2 regions of the Shewanella halotolerans genome follow, and region 2 is predicted to be linked to the other one. Evidence: riboswitches for the same ligand, from Rfam matches in the RefSeq annotation. Region 2 holds a riboswitch; the other holds the start of a gene.
What was found. Region 2 has a riboswitch for lysine ahead of K0H81_RS06700 (Na+/H+ antiporter NhaC family protein). Riboswitches for the same ligand answer to the same signal wherever they lie in the genome.
Positions count from the first base shown of each region.

Region 1: it holds a riboswitch for lysine, as region 2 does, so the genes downstream of both, lysC (lysine-sensitive aspartokinase 3) here and K0H81_RS06700 (Na+/H+ antiporter NhaC family protein) in region 2, are expected to answer to the same signal.

Region 1 is NZ_CP080417.1:3,716,735-3,721,363, reverse strand. Features, by position in the region: gene arcA (two-component system response regulator ArcA) at 1-145, opposite strand, end outside; gene K0H81_RS16180 (DUF3293 domain-containing protein) at 723-1,154, shown strand; lysine riboswitch at 1,258-1,434, shown strand; gene lysC (lysine-sensitive aspartokinase 3) at 1,564-2,922, shown strand; gene K0H81_RS16170 (succinylglutamate desuccinylase/aspartoacylase family protein) at 2,919-4,025, shown strand; gene K0H81_RS16165 (S8 family serine peptidase) at 4,145-4,629, opposite strand, start outside.
Region 2 is NZ_CP080417.1:1,538,270-1,542,898, forward strand. Features, by position in the region: gene K0H81_RS06685 (H-NS histone family protein) at 195-587, opposite strand; gene K0H81_RS06690 (electron transfer flavoprotein subunit beta/FixA family protein) at 900-1,649, shown strand; gene K0H81_RS06695 (electron transfer flavoprotein subunit alpha/FixB family protein) at 1,650-2,573, shown strand; lysine riboswitch at 2,721-2,937, shown strand; gene K0H81_RS06700 (Na+/H+ antiporter NhaC family protein) at 3,016-4,581, shown strand.

The sequences.
Region 1 (4,629 bases), 2.2 Mb from region 2:
TGATCTTGTTTTCCTGCATGGCTTTATGCATCTCTGCGCCATCATTGGCTTCAGTTACCACATATCCTTCAGCCTCGAAAATACTTCTTAGCGTGTTCCGGGTAACGGCTTCATCTTCAACGATCAGAATGTGCGGGTTTTGCATATTTATTTACCTAATATTTGTTTAAAACTGTTCTAACCATGAGCGCTAGTTGGTGCTGCTGCGCCCTATCTGTCTTCGCGACAATTACCGAACTCACGTAGTGCTTTTATCAAACCCAATTGGTACAGCAACACACTTCATGATTAGTAAAGTATACGTATCTCTTTCAAAAGACACGCGAACGGTTACTCACTTCGATTAACAATAGTTGGGAATAGTTCCGTTAACTATCTAATATTTTCAAGTTTAAATGCTAAATCAGCCTAAGCTCACATTTTATACAGGAAATTGACTAACTTTTGATGACCTTGTCGTCGACAAGATGTAACAAAAAGTATTTCATCGTGAGATGAGTGGAAGTGAATCAACGAACTTATTGTACTCGTTTTAGTCATTTGTTAACAAATGAAATGTTAACAAAATTCCTTTGAGATTTGATGTATATCACATTTGTGTACATAAGATTATGATTTTAATGGTATTAATAAAATTTAATAAAGTGACCTGTCTCACACCTCTAGGAAGGCGGAGGAATTTTGCTATAATCGACGGAATCTAATTTAGGAATATTTTAGTGATGAGCACAGCAAGCGAACACCTTTGGCAATGCTATCAGCAAACGCAGTTCTTACTTACGCAACCTTTCTCCCCTTCGTTATCATTTGCAATCATTACCGCTCATAATCCTAAAGGTCAACACCTTTCTCCCTCGCAAAACCGTCTCCTCGACAAACAGCTTCAACGTCATATTCAACGTCTTCAATATCCCTATCGTGCCCTGATCGGCGCCTCCAGTGACAGAGGTCATATGGAGAAGAGCTGGGCCGTGTCTATCGATAAGGCCGCGGCGGTGGATCTTGGCAAGGTGTTTAATCAAAACGCCATCTATTTTGTCGATGAAGACGAGCTGCAACTGGTGCCTTGTCTGATTGAGTATGACGAACTCACCCTGGGCAAGTTTTCCGCCCGGGTCTGCCTGGTCAGCGAGCTGCCCGATATCAGTCGCTAGCAGGCGGGGGAACTTGAGAGGCTTTCATCAAGACAAGCTAAAATATCGTTGACTTTTTATTCTGTTATTTGATAGTTTTCTTGCATCCTGACCTTAAGGTTAGTGATACAGAAGAGGAGCGTTAACTAGGTAGTAAGCCCGAGGAGTCCAAACTCCGTTGACGGTTTATGAGGGAGATTAACGCCGAGGTAAAGAGATGTTTGGTTTCATCTGTTTATCGGTCGACTGGGCTGAATCCCATCGATTGTCACCTGTTTTTTGGTGGAGAGCTTCTGGTGGCAATCGCTGTTTCCCGTCTTGGGGTGCGTCATCTTTGCACCAGGCTCTTCGAACGAAGTAAGTTCGGAGCGTATTCAATGTTATCTATTTCTTTTGTGTCATCGTCAGCTACTTGGGTTGAGGTGCGCTAATGTCTATTGTTGTTGCTAAGTTTGGTGGTACCTCGGTTGCCGATTATGAGGCGATGAACCGCTGCGCCGATATCGTATTGGCCAATCCTGAAACCCGTGTGGTGGTCGTCAGCGCCTCGAGCGGTGTGACCAATCTGCTGGTGGAGTTAACTCAGGAGCATGTGGACTTTGAGCGTCGTCAGCAGCTGCTCAAGGCAATTGCCTCGATTCAATATAAGATCCTCGACGAGTTGGGTCAGCCCCATGATGTGGCCGCCCGCCTCGATGCCATCTTAAGTAAGATTGCCAGCCTAAGCGAATCGCTCTCCCAAAACCGTAATAAGGCGACTACAGACGAACTGCTTGCCCAGGGTGAGCAGTGTTCATCAGTCTTGTTTGCTGCCGTGCTGAGAGAGAAGGGCGAGCGGGCGAGCGCCTTCGATGTGCGTCAGGTGATGCGTACCGACAGTCATTTCGGCCGCGCGGAGCCGCAGATCGAAGCGGTGAAGCAGCTTTGCACAGAGCATCTGCTACCCCTGCTTAGTGAGCAGCGAATCGTGACCCAAGGTTTTATCGGCGCCGATGAACAGGGGGCTACCACCACGTTAGGGCGTGGTGGTAGCGACTATTCGGCGGCCCTGCTTGCCGAGGCGCTGGATGCGTCTGCGGTTGAGATCTGGACGGATGTGCCGGGGATCTTCACCACAGACCCACGCCTTGCGCCGAATGCGCGCCCTATCCCTGAGATAAGTTTCAACGAGGCGGCCGAGATGGCCACCTTTGGTGCCAAGGTGCTGCACCCGGCAACCATTTTGCCGGCGGTCAGACACAAGATTCAGGTGTTTGTCGGTTCCAGCAAGGCGCCTGAGCTAGGTGGCACCTGGATACGTCATCAGGTGAACGACGAGCCTATCTATCGCGCCGTGGCAGTGCGACGCGACCAGACGCTACTTAACCTGCATAGCCTACAGATGCTTCACGCCCAAGGCTTCCTGGCCGAGACCTTCGCCACCCTGGCGCGGCACAAGATCAGTGTGGACTTAATCACTACTTCAGAGGTAAACGTCTCTCTGACGCTAGATAAGACGGGCTCAGATTCGGCCGGAAACAGCCTGCTGAGCGAGGCCTTGTTGCAGGAGCTGTCGCAGCACTGCCGGGTGCGGGTCGAAGATGGTCTGGCACTGGTGGCGATAGTGGGTAACAAGATTGCCACCACGTCGGGTGTGTGTCGCCGCGTATTCGAGGTGTTAGAGCCTCACAATGTGCGTATGATCTGTCAGGGCGCCAGCCCACACAACTTATGTGTCCTGGTGGCCGAGTCTGAGGCGGCTCAGGTCGTCAGCGCCCTGCATCAAAACTTGTTTGAAGGGTCGCTATGAAACCGGGTCGTTCCACGCTAAAGATTGGCGAGCTTGCAACAGGCCAAGATCTCGAGCTAAACCTGTTTGAATTTGCCCCTGAGGTGCTGACAGGGCCGAGTGTCTACATACAGGCCAACGTCCACGGCGCCGAGGTGCAGGGCAATGCGGTGATCTATCAGCTGATGCAGGCGCTCGAACGCTGCGAGCTGCGCGGTAAGATCACCCTGGTGCCCCTGGCCAATCCTTTGGGGATCAATCAAAAGAGTGGCGAGTTTACCTTGGGCCGGTTCGATCCCATAACTGGGGTGAACTGGAACCGTGAATATCTAGACCATAAGCTGGATATTGCTAGCTGGTATCAGGGTCATAAACATCTGAACGATGCCGAGCTGATCGCCCATTTCAGGGCCTTGCTGGTTGAGCGCTGCTATAGCCGTCTGCATGAGCCATGGGGCATCACCACGGGTCATCGTCTGGCGGTGAGCCTGCAGCAGATGGGCCATGAGGCGGATATCGTGCTGGATCTGCACACGGGCCCTAAGTCGTGTAAGCATCTCTATTGTCCCGAGTATGATCAAGATGCCGCCAAGTACTTTTCTATTCCCTATACCCTGCTGATCCCCAATGAGTTTGGCGGGGCCATGGATGAGTCTATCTTCTGTCCCTGGTGGCAGTTGAGCGAATATCTGGCGACTCAGGGCCGTGAGATTGAGGTGCCCGTATCGGCCTTTACCCTGGAGCTTGGTAGTCAGGAGAATGTTGACCTGGCCGATGCCCTAGTGGATGTCGAAGGGATCATGGCCTATCTCAGCCTGCGCGGCGTAATAAGTGAGCGAGTAGAGCCAGCTGAGATGCCTCGCTACGCCTGTTATCTGAAAGACTATAAGAAGTATCACGCGCCGCAAGGCGGCTTGGTGGAGTATAAGGCGAAGGTTGGGCAGCCGCTCATCGCCGGTGAACCGCTCGCCAACATCTTGCGTGTCGACAGATATGGCGAGGAGGATGCGATAGTACCACTGAGTCTGCCTGTTGACTGCGTGCCCGTATTGCATTTTGCCTCGGCGTCTGTGTATCAAGGCACAGAGCTCTATAAGGTGATGACTAAGGTATTTGCGCTTTAGGTTTGGCTTTTAGCTTGGAGGATTTGTACCTCATAGTTTAGCGCTTGGTTTAGTCGCCTTTCGCGTTATCAATAAAAAAGGGAGCCAAGTGGCTCCCTTTTTCTGTTTAAGCTATCTGTTTATTTGCGACGACGTAGCGCAGCAAATGGTAGCATCAGCAGTGCGAACCAACCCAGTGAACCACCACCTGAAGATTTCTCTTCCTTGGCATTAACTGTGATAGTCGCCGTACCCGCTTCACTCTCTAGCTCACCATCGCTGGCAACGACAGAGAAAGTCAGGGTGTTGTTACCTGCTGGAGCAGTAAACTTAATTTCTGCGCCACCGTTGTTAAAGGTAACAGGTGTACCTGCAGTCTGTGTCCAAGTGTAGGTCAGGTTGTCACCATCAACGTCTTTGCCATTGGCCTTAGCGGTTACCACGAAGCCTTCGGTACTTGTCATACCTGTAGGAGCCACGGTAGGTGCATCGTTGATGTTGTTAACCATAACGTTAACTGTGGTCGCAGCGTTCAGGTTGCCTTCGGCATCCTTAGAGGTGTAAGTGAATGAGTCTTTACCGAAGAAGTCATCTTCTGGTGTGTAGGTAATAGAACCATCTTTCT
Region 2 (4,629 bases):
AGCAAGGAATAATGGCCGGAAGAATGACCTAAATGAATGACCTAAATAAGGATAGATAAAATACTCTAGACATGGCCAAGGTAAATGAGCGACATAAAGGGCAAAATGCGCTTAATCACAAATAGAGAGTAGAAATAAAAAAGCCAACCTGAGGTTGGCTTTTGCTTGCGACGCCCTAAGTGGGGCGCTTAGGCTTAGATAAGGAAGTCTTCGAGTGAACGACCCTTATCTAATTCATTCTTAAATACGGTTGGTGTGCGACCCTGACCCGTCCAAGTGATCGTTTCGCCATTCACTTCAATTTTATATTTTGGTGGGCGTGGAGCACGTTTTTTAGGAGCTGGCTTAGCAGCCACTGTACCTAAATCGTCAATTGATAAACCAACAGCTTCCATTTGTTGGCGAATCTCTTCTATCTTTGCATTGCGCTCGGCCATAACCGCGCTTTCTTCTTCTGCTTGCTTCTCTTTCTCAGTGATGATTTTTTCAAGCTTAACCGCTACATCTTTTAAATCTTCTACCGACAATTCTTTAACAGCAGCTTTAAAGCGACGACCATGCGTCAATATATCTAGAAATTCGCTCATATTTATTATGTCCTGCTTAAAAATAAAATAGTAAATAGGATTACAGGGCTAATAATAGAAACTAAAAAAGGTTTTATCAAACGAATTAAATGAATATTTGACGCTTTAATGTAAATTTTATTTCAGCTTTTCTATTTTCGCCCCTTTTTGCCCCTTTACTTCCCCCTAAACACCCTGTTTTTGATCTGATACAAAGTTGCTGATGACTTCCTGTTGACGTTAACGTCAACAGCACGTAAAGTGGCATAAGTTGGTGATAGTTTCGCTATGCACTATTTGTTATCCAGAATAAAGACGTAAGAAGGAAGCCTTATGAAAGTATTGGTGCCAGTTAAACGCGTCGTCGATGCTAATGTGAAGGTCAGGGTTAACGCTGACAATACAAATGTCGATACCGCAAATCTGAAGATGGCCATTAACCCATTTTGTGAGATTGCTGTAGAAGAAGCGGTACGTTTGAAAGAAGCAGGTATTGCGACCGAGATTGTGGTAGCAACCATAGGGCCTAAGGCGTCGCAAGAGCAGCTACGCACGGCGATGGCGCTGGGCGCCGACCGCGGTATCCATGTGGAAACCGACGAAGAGCTTGCGCCGCTTTCTATTGCAAAGATCCTTAATGCGATTCAAGCCAATGAACAGGCTCAGCTGATCATGCTGGGTAAGCAATCAATCGATGGCGACAACAACCAGACAGGTCAGATGCTGGCGGCGTTGGCTGGACTGCCTCAGGCTACCTTTGCTTCTGAGGTGAAGGTTGAAGGCGAACAGCTAGTCGTGACCCGTGAAATCGACGGCGGCCTGCAGACCCTTAAGATGCCACTGCCTGCGATTGTCACCACAGACCTACGTCTGAACGAACCTCGCTATGCCAAATTACCTAACATCATGAAGGCGAAACGTAAGCCGCTCGATACCGTGACGGTAGACAGCCTGGGCGTGACCCTGAAGCAGCACCAGAAGGTGCTCAAGGTGACACCGCCTGCCGAGCGTCAAGCGGGTATTATGGTGGCTTCTGTCGAGGAGCTGGTGGAAAAGCTAAAGAATGAAGCGAAGGTGATCTAAATGGCGATTCTAGTAATAGCAGAACATGATAATGCGACTTTAAAACTCGATACCGCCAAGGTAGTGGCTTGTGCTCAGGCGATCGGTAGCGAAGTCGATGTGATGGTGGCCGGTCACAACTGTGGCGCCGCAGTCGAGAGCGCCAAGCAGCTTGCCGGTGTGCGTCAGGTATTGGTGGCCGATAGCGGCGTTTATGCCAATGCCATCGCCGAAAACCTGTCACAGCTGATCGTCTCAGTGGCCAGCGAGTATCAACACATCCTGGCTGCGGCTTCAAGCGTCGGTAAAGATGTGCTGCCTCGTGTGGCGGCGCTTCTGGATGTGGCGCAGATCTCTGAAGTGGTCGAAGTGGTGAGCGAAGATACTTTCGTGCGTCCTATCTATGCCGGTAGCGCCATGGCGACGGTGCAGAGCCTGGATGCCATCAAGGTGATGACGGTTCGTGCCAGTGCCTTCGATGCGGTAGGTCAGGATGGTAGCGCCTCGGTGCAGACTCTGGACAGCGAATACAGCGGCGAAGTTGAGTTTGTGACTCAGACCCTGTCTGTGTCAGAGCGTCCCGATCTTGGTGCCGCCTCTGTGGTGGTTTCAGGCGGCCGGGCCATGGGCAGCGCCGAGAACTTCGCGATTCTCGAGCAGTTGGCCGATAAGCTGGGCGGGGCACTGGGTGCATCGCGCGCCGCGGTCGACGCAGGTTACGTGCCAAACGATCTACAGGTGGGTCAGACGGGTAAGATTGTCGCGCCGGATCTCTATATCGCCGTGGGTATTTCGGGTGCCATCCAGCACCTTGCGGGGATGAAAGATTCTAAGGTGATCGTGGCGATCAACAAAGATCCTGAGGCGCCTATCTTCCAGGTGGCCGACTATGGTCTGGAAGCGGATCTGTTCGAGGCAGTGCCTAAGCTACTCGAACTTCTTTAATAAAATGTAAATACTTGGTGAGCACTTTGGTGTTCATCTAAAATTAGTGTGATATAGATCACATGGAGCGGCTTTGAGGTAGCGTCCTTAAAGCCGCTTGTGTTTTTATGTGCCTCACGTTTGCCGATAGTGACATTGGCAGGCGTCCTGAGACGTAGAGGTGCATTAAATATCAGTAGTATTCGTTAGGGTGATGCCGTTAAGCGAATATGAAAGGATTTGGTGCCGAAGTGGTGGAGTTGATCAAGGCTTGCCGCTGGGGCTGTCATCGAATAGAGGCAGCACTGCCATAGTGCTTCTTATCTGGATTGATAAGTGGAAGGTATACCGAGAATGGGTATCACTATGGAGCGCTACTGATAGGACAGGTGTAATATCTCATGCTATATCCCACCAGTTCAGTTGCCCTCCATTCGTATTTTAACGAAGACAAAATTTTACAATGACAACTTTGAGTTATGCCGATTCGGCACTTTCTTTGCTGCCGCCCGTGGTAGCGATTCTGCTGGCGATCTTTACCCGCCGCGTCCTGCTCTCACTCGGTGTGGGGATCCTCCTGGGGGCACTGTTAATTGCCGATTTTTCACCGCTGGATATGGGGCAATACCTGGGACAGCAGGTGGTGGGCCTGTTTTGGGATGATGGCGCCCTAAACAGCTGGAACGTTTATCTGCTGGGTTTCTTGATTCTGCTTGGGATGATCACCGCACTCATTACCGTCAGCGGCGCCGCCAAGGCCTTTGCCGATTGGGCGCGCCAGCATATTCGCAACAAGCGTGATGCCAAGCTGCTCACCATGTTCCTGGGCTGTGTGGTCTTTATCGATGATTACTTCAACAGCCTGGTGGTGGGCAGCGTCGCCAGACCCCTCACAGACAGATACTATATCTCGCGTAGCAAGCTGGCTTATCTGCTGGACTCAACCGCCGCGCCTATCTGTGTGATCTCACCCGTCTCTAGCTGGGGCGCCTACATCATCGCGCTGATCGGCGGCATCCTCACCGCCCACGGCTTTACCGACAGCGGTCATCTGAGCGTGTTCATCCAGATGATCCCGATGAACTTCTACGCCATCTTCGCCTTGGTGTTGCTGCTATGCGTCGCCTTCATGGGGCTGGATGTGGGCCCGATGCGTCAGCATGAACTCAATGCGCAAAAAGGCAATCTGTATGATGAGTCTAAGGGCTTACCGCCCGGGGCTAACAGCGACCTGCCCGAGGCCGATTCTGGCAAGATCTTAGGCCTGTTCCTGCCTATTACTGTGCTGGTGTTTGCCACCATCTACTTCATGATAGGTAGCGGTGCCGATGCCCTGGCGGCGGAGAATCTGCCCTTTAGCGTCATTGGTGCCTTCGAGAAGACAGACGTTGCCTCATCGCTCTTCTTCGGCGCCGTGGTTGGTCTAGCTGCGACCTTGGTATTAGTGGTCAGTCAGGGACTGGATAAGGCGCTTATCCTTAAAGGCGTGATTGCCGGTGCCCGCTCTATGCTGCCCGCCATCTATATTCTGCTGTTCGCCTGGACCATCGCCGGTGTGATAGGCCAGATGGAGACGGGTAAATATATGGCCAGCCTGGCGACCGGTAATATTCCCTTCGCGCTGCTGCCAGCCGTACTGTTCGTGCTGGCGGGTCTGACCGCCTTCTCCACAGGTACCAGCTGGGGCACCTTCGGCATCATGCTGCCTATCGCCGCCGATATGGCCATGGGCACCCATACCAACATGATGTTGCCTATGCTGGCCTCTGTGCTGGCGGGCGCCGTGTTTGGCGATCACTGCTCGCCTATCTCGGACACCACCATCTTGTCTTCTACCGGCGCCAACTGTCACCACATAGACCATGTGCTGACTCAGCTGCCCTATGCCCTTATCGTGGCGGGGATCAGCCTGGTGGGTTATACCGTGCTGGGCTTTACCGAGTCAGTCGGCGCGGGACTGGCCGCCTGTAGTGGAGTGTTTGTGGTAAGCATTCTGGTGCTGCGCCATAAGGCTAATCGCCCGGCTTAAGCAAGCTTGAGCAGGCGTAAGCACGCGCATTGCGTAAAACCTGAGATA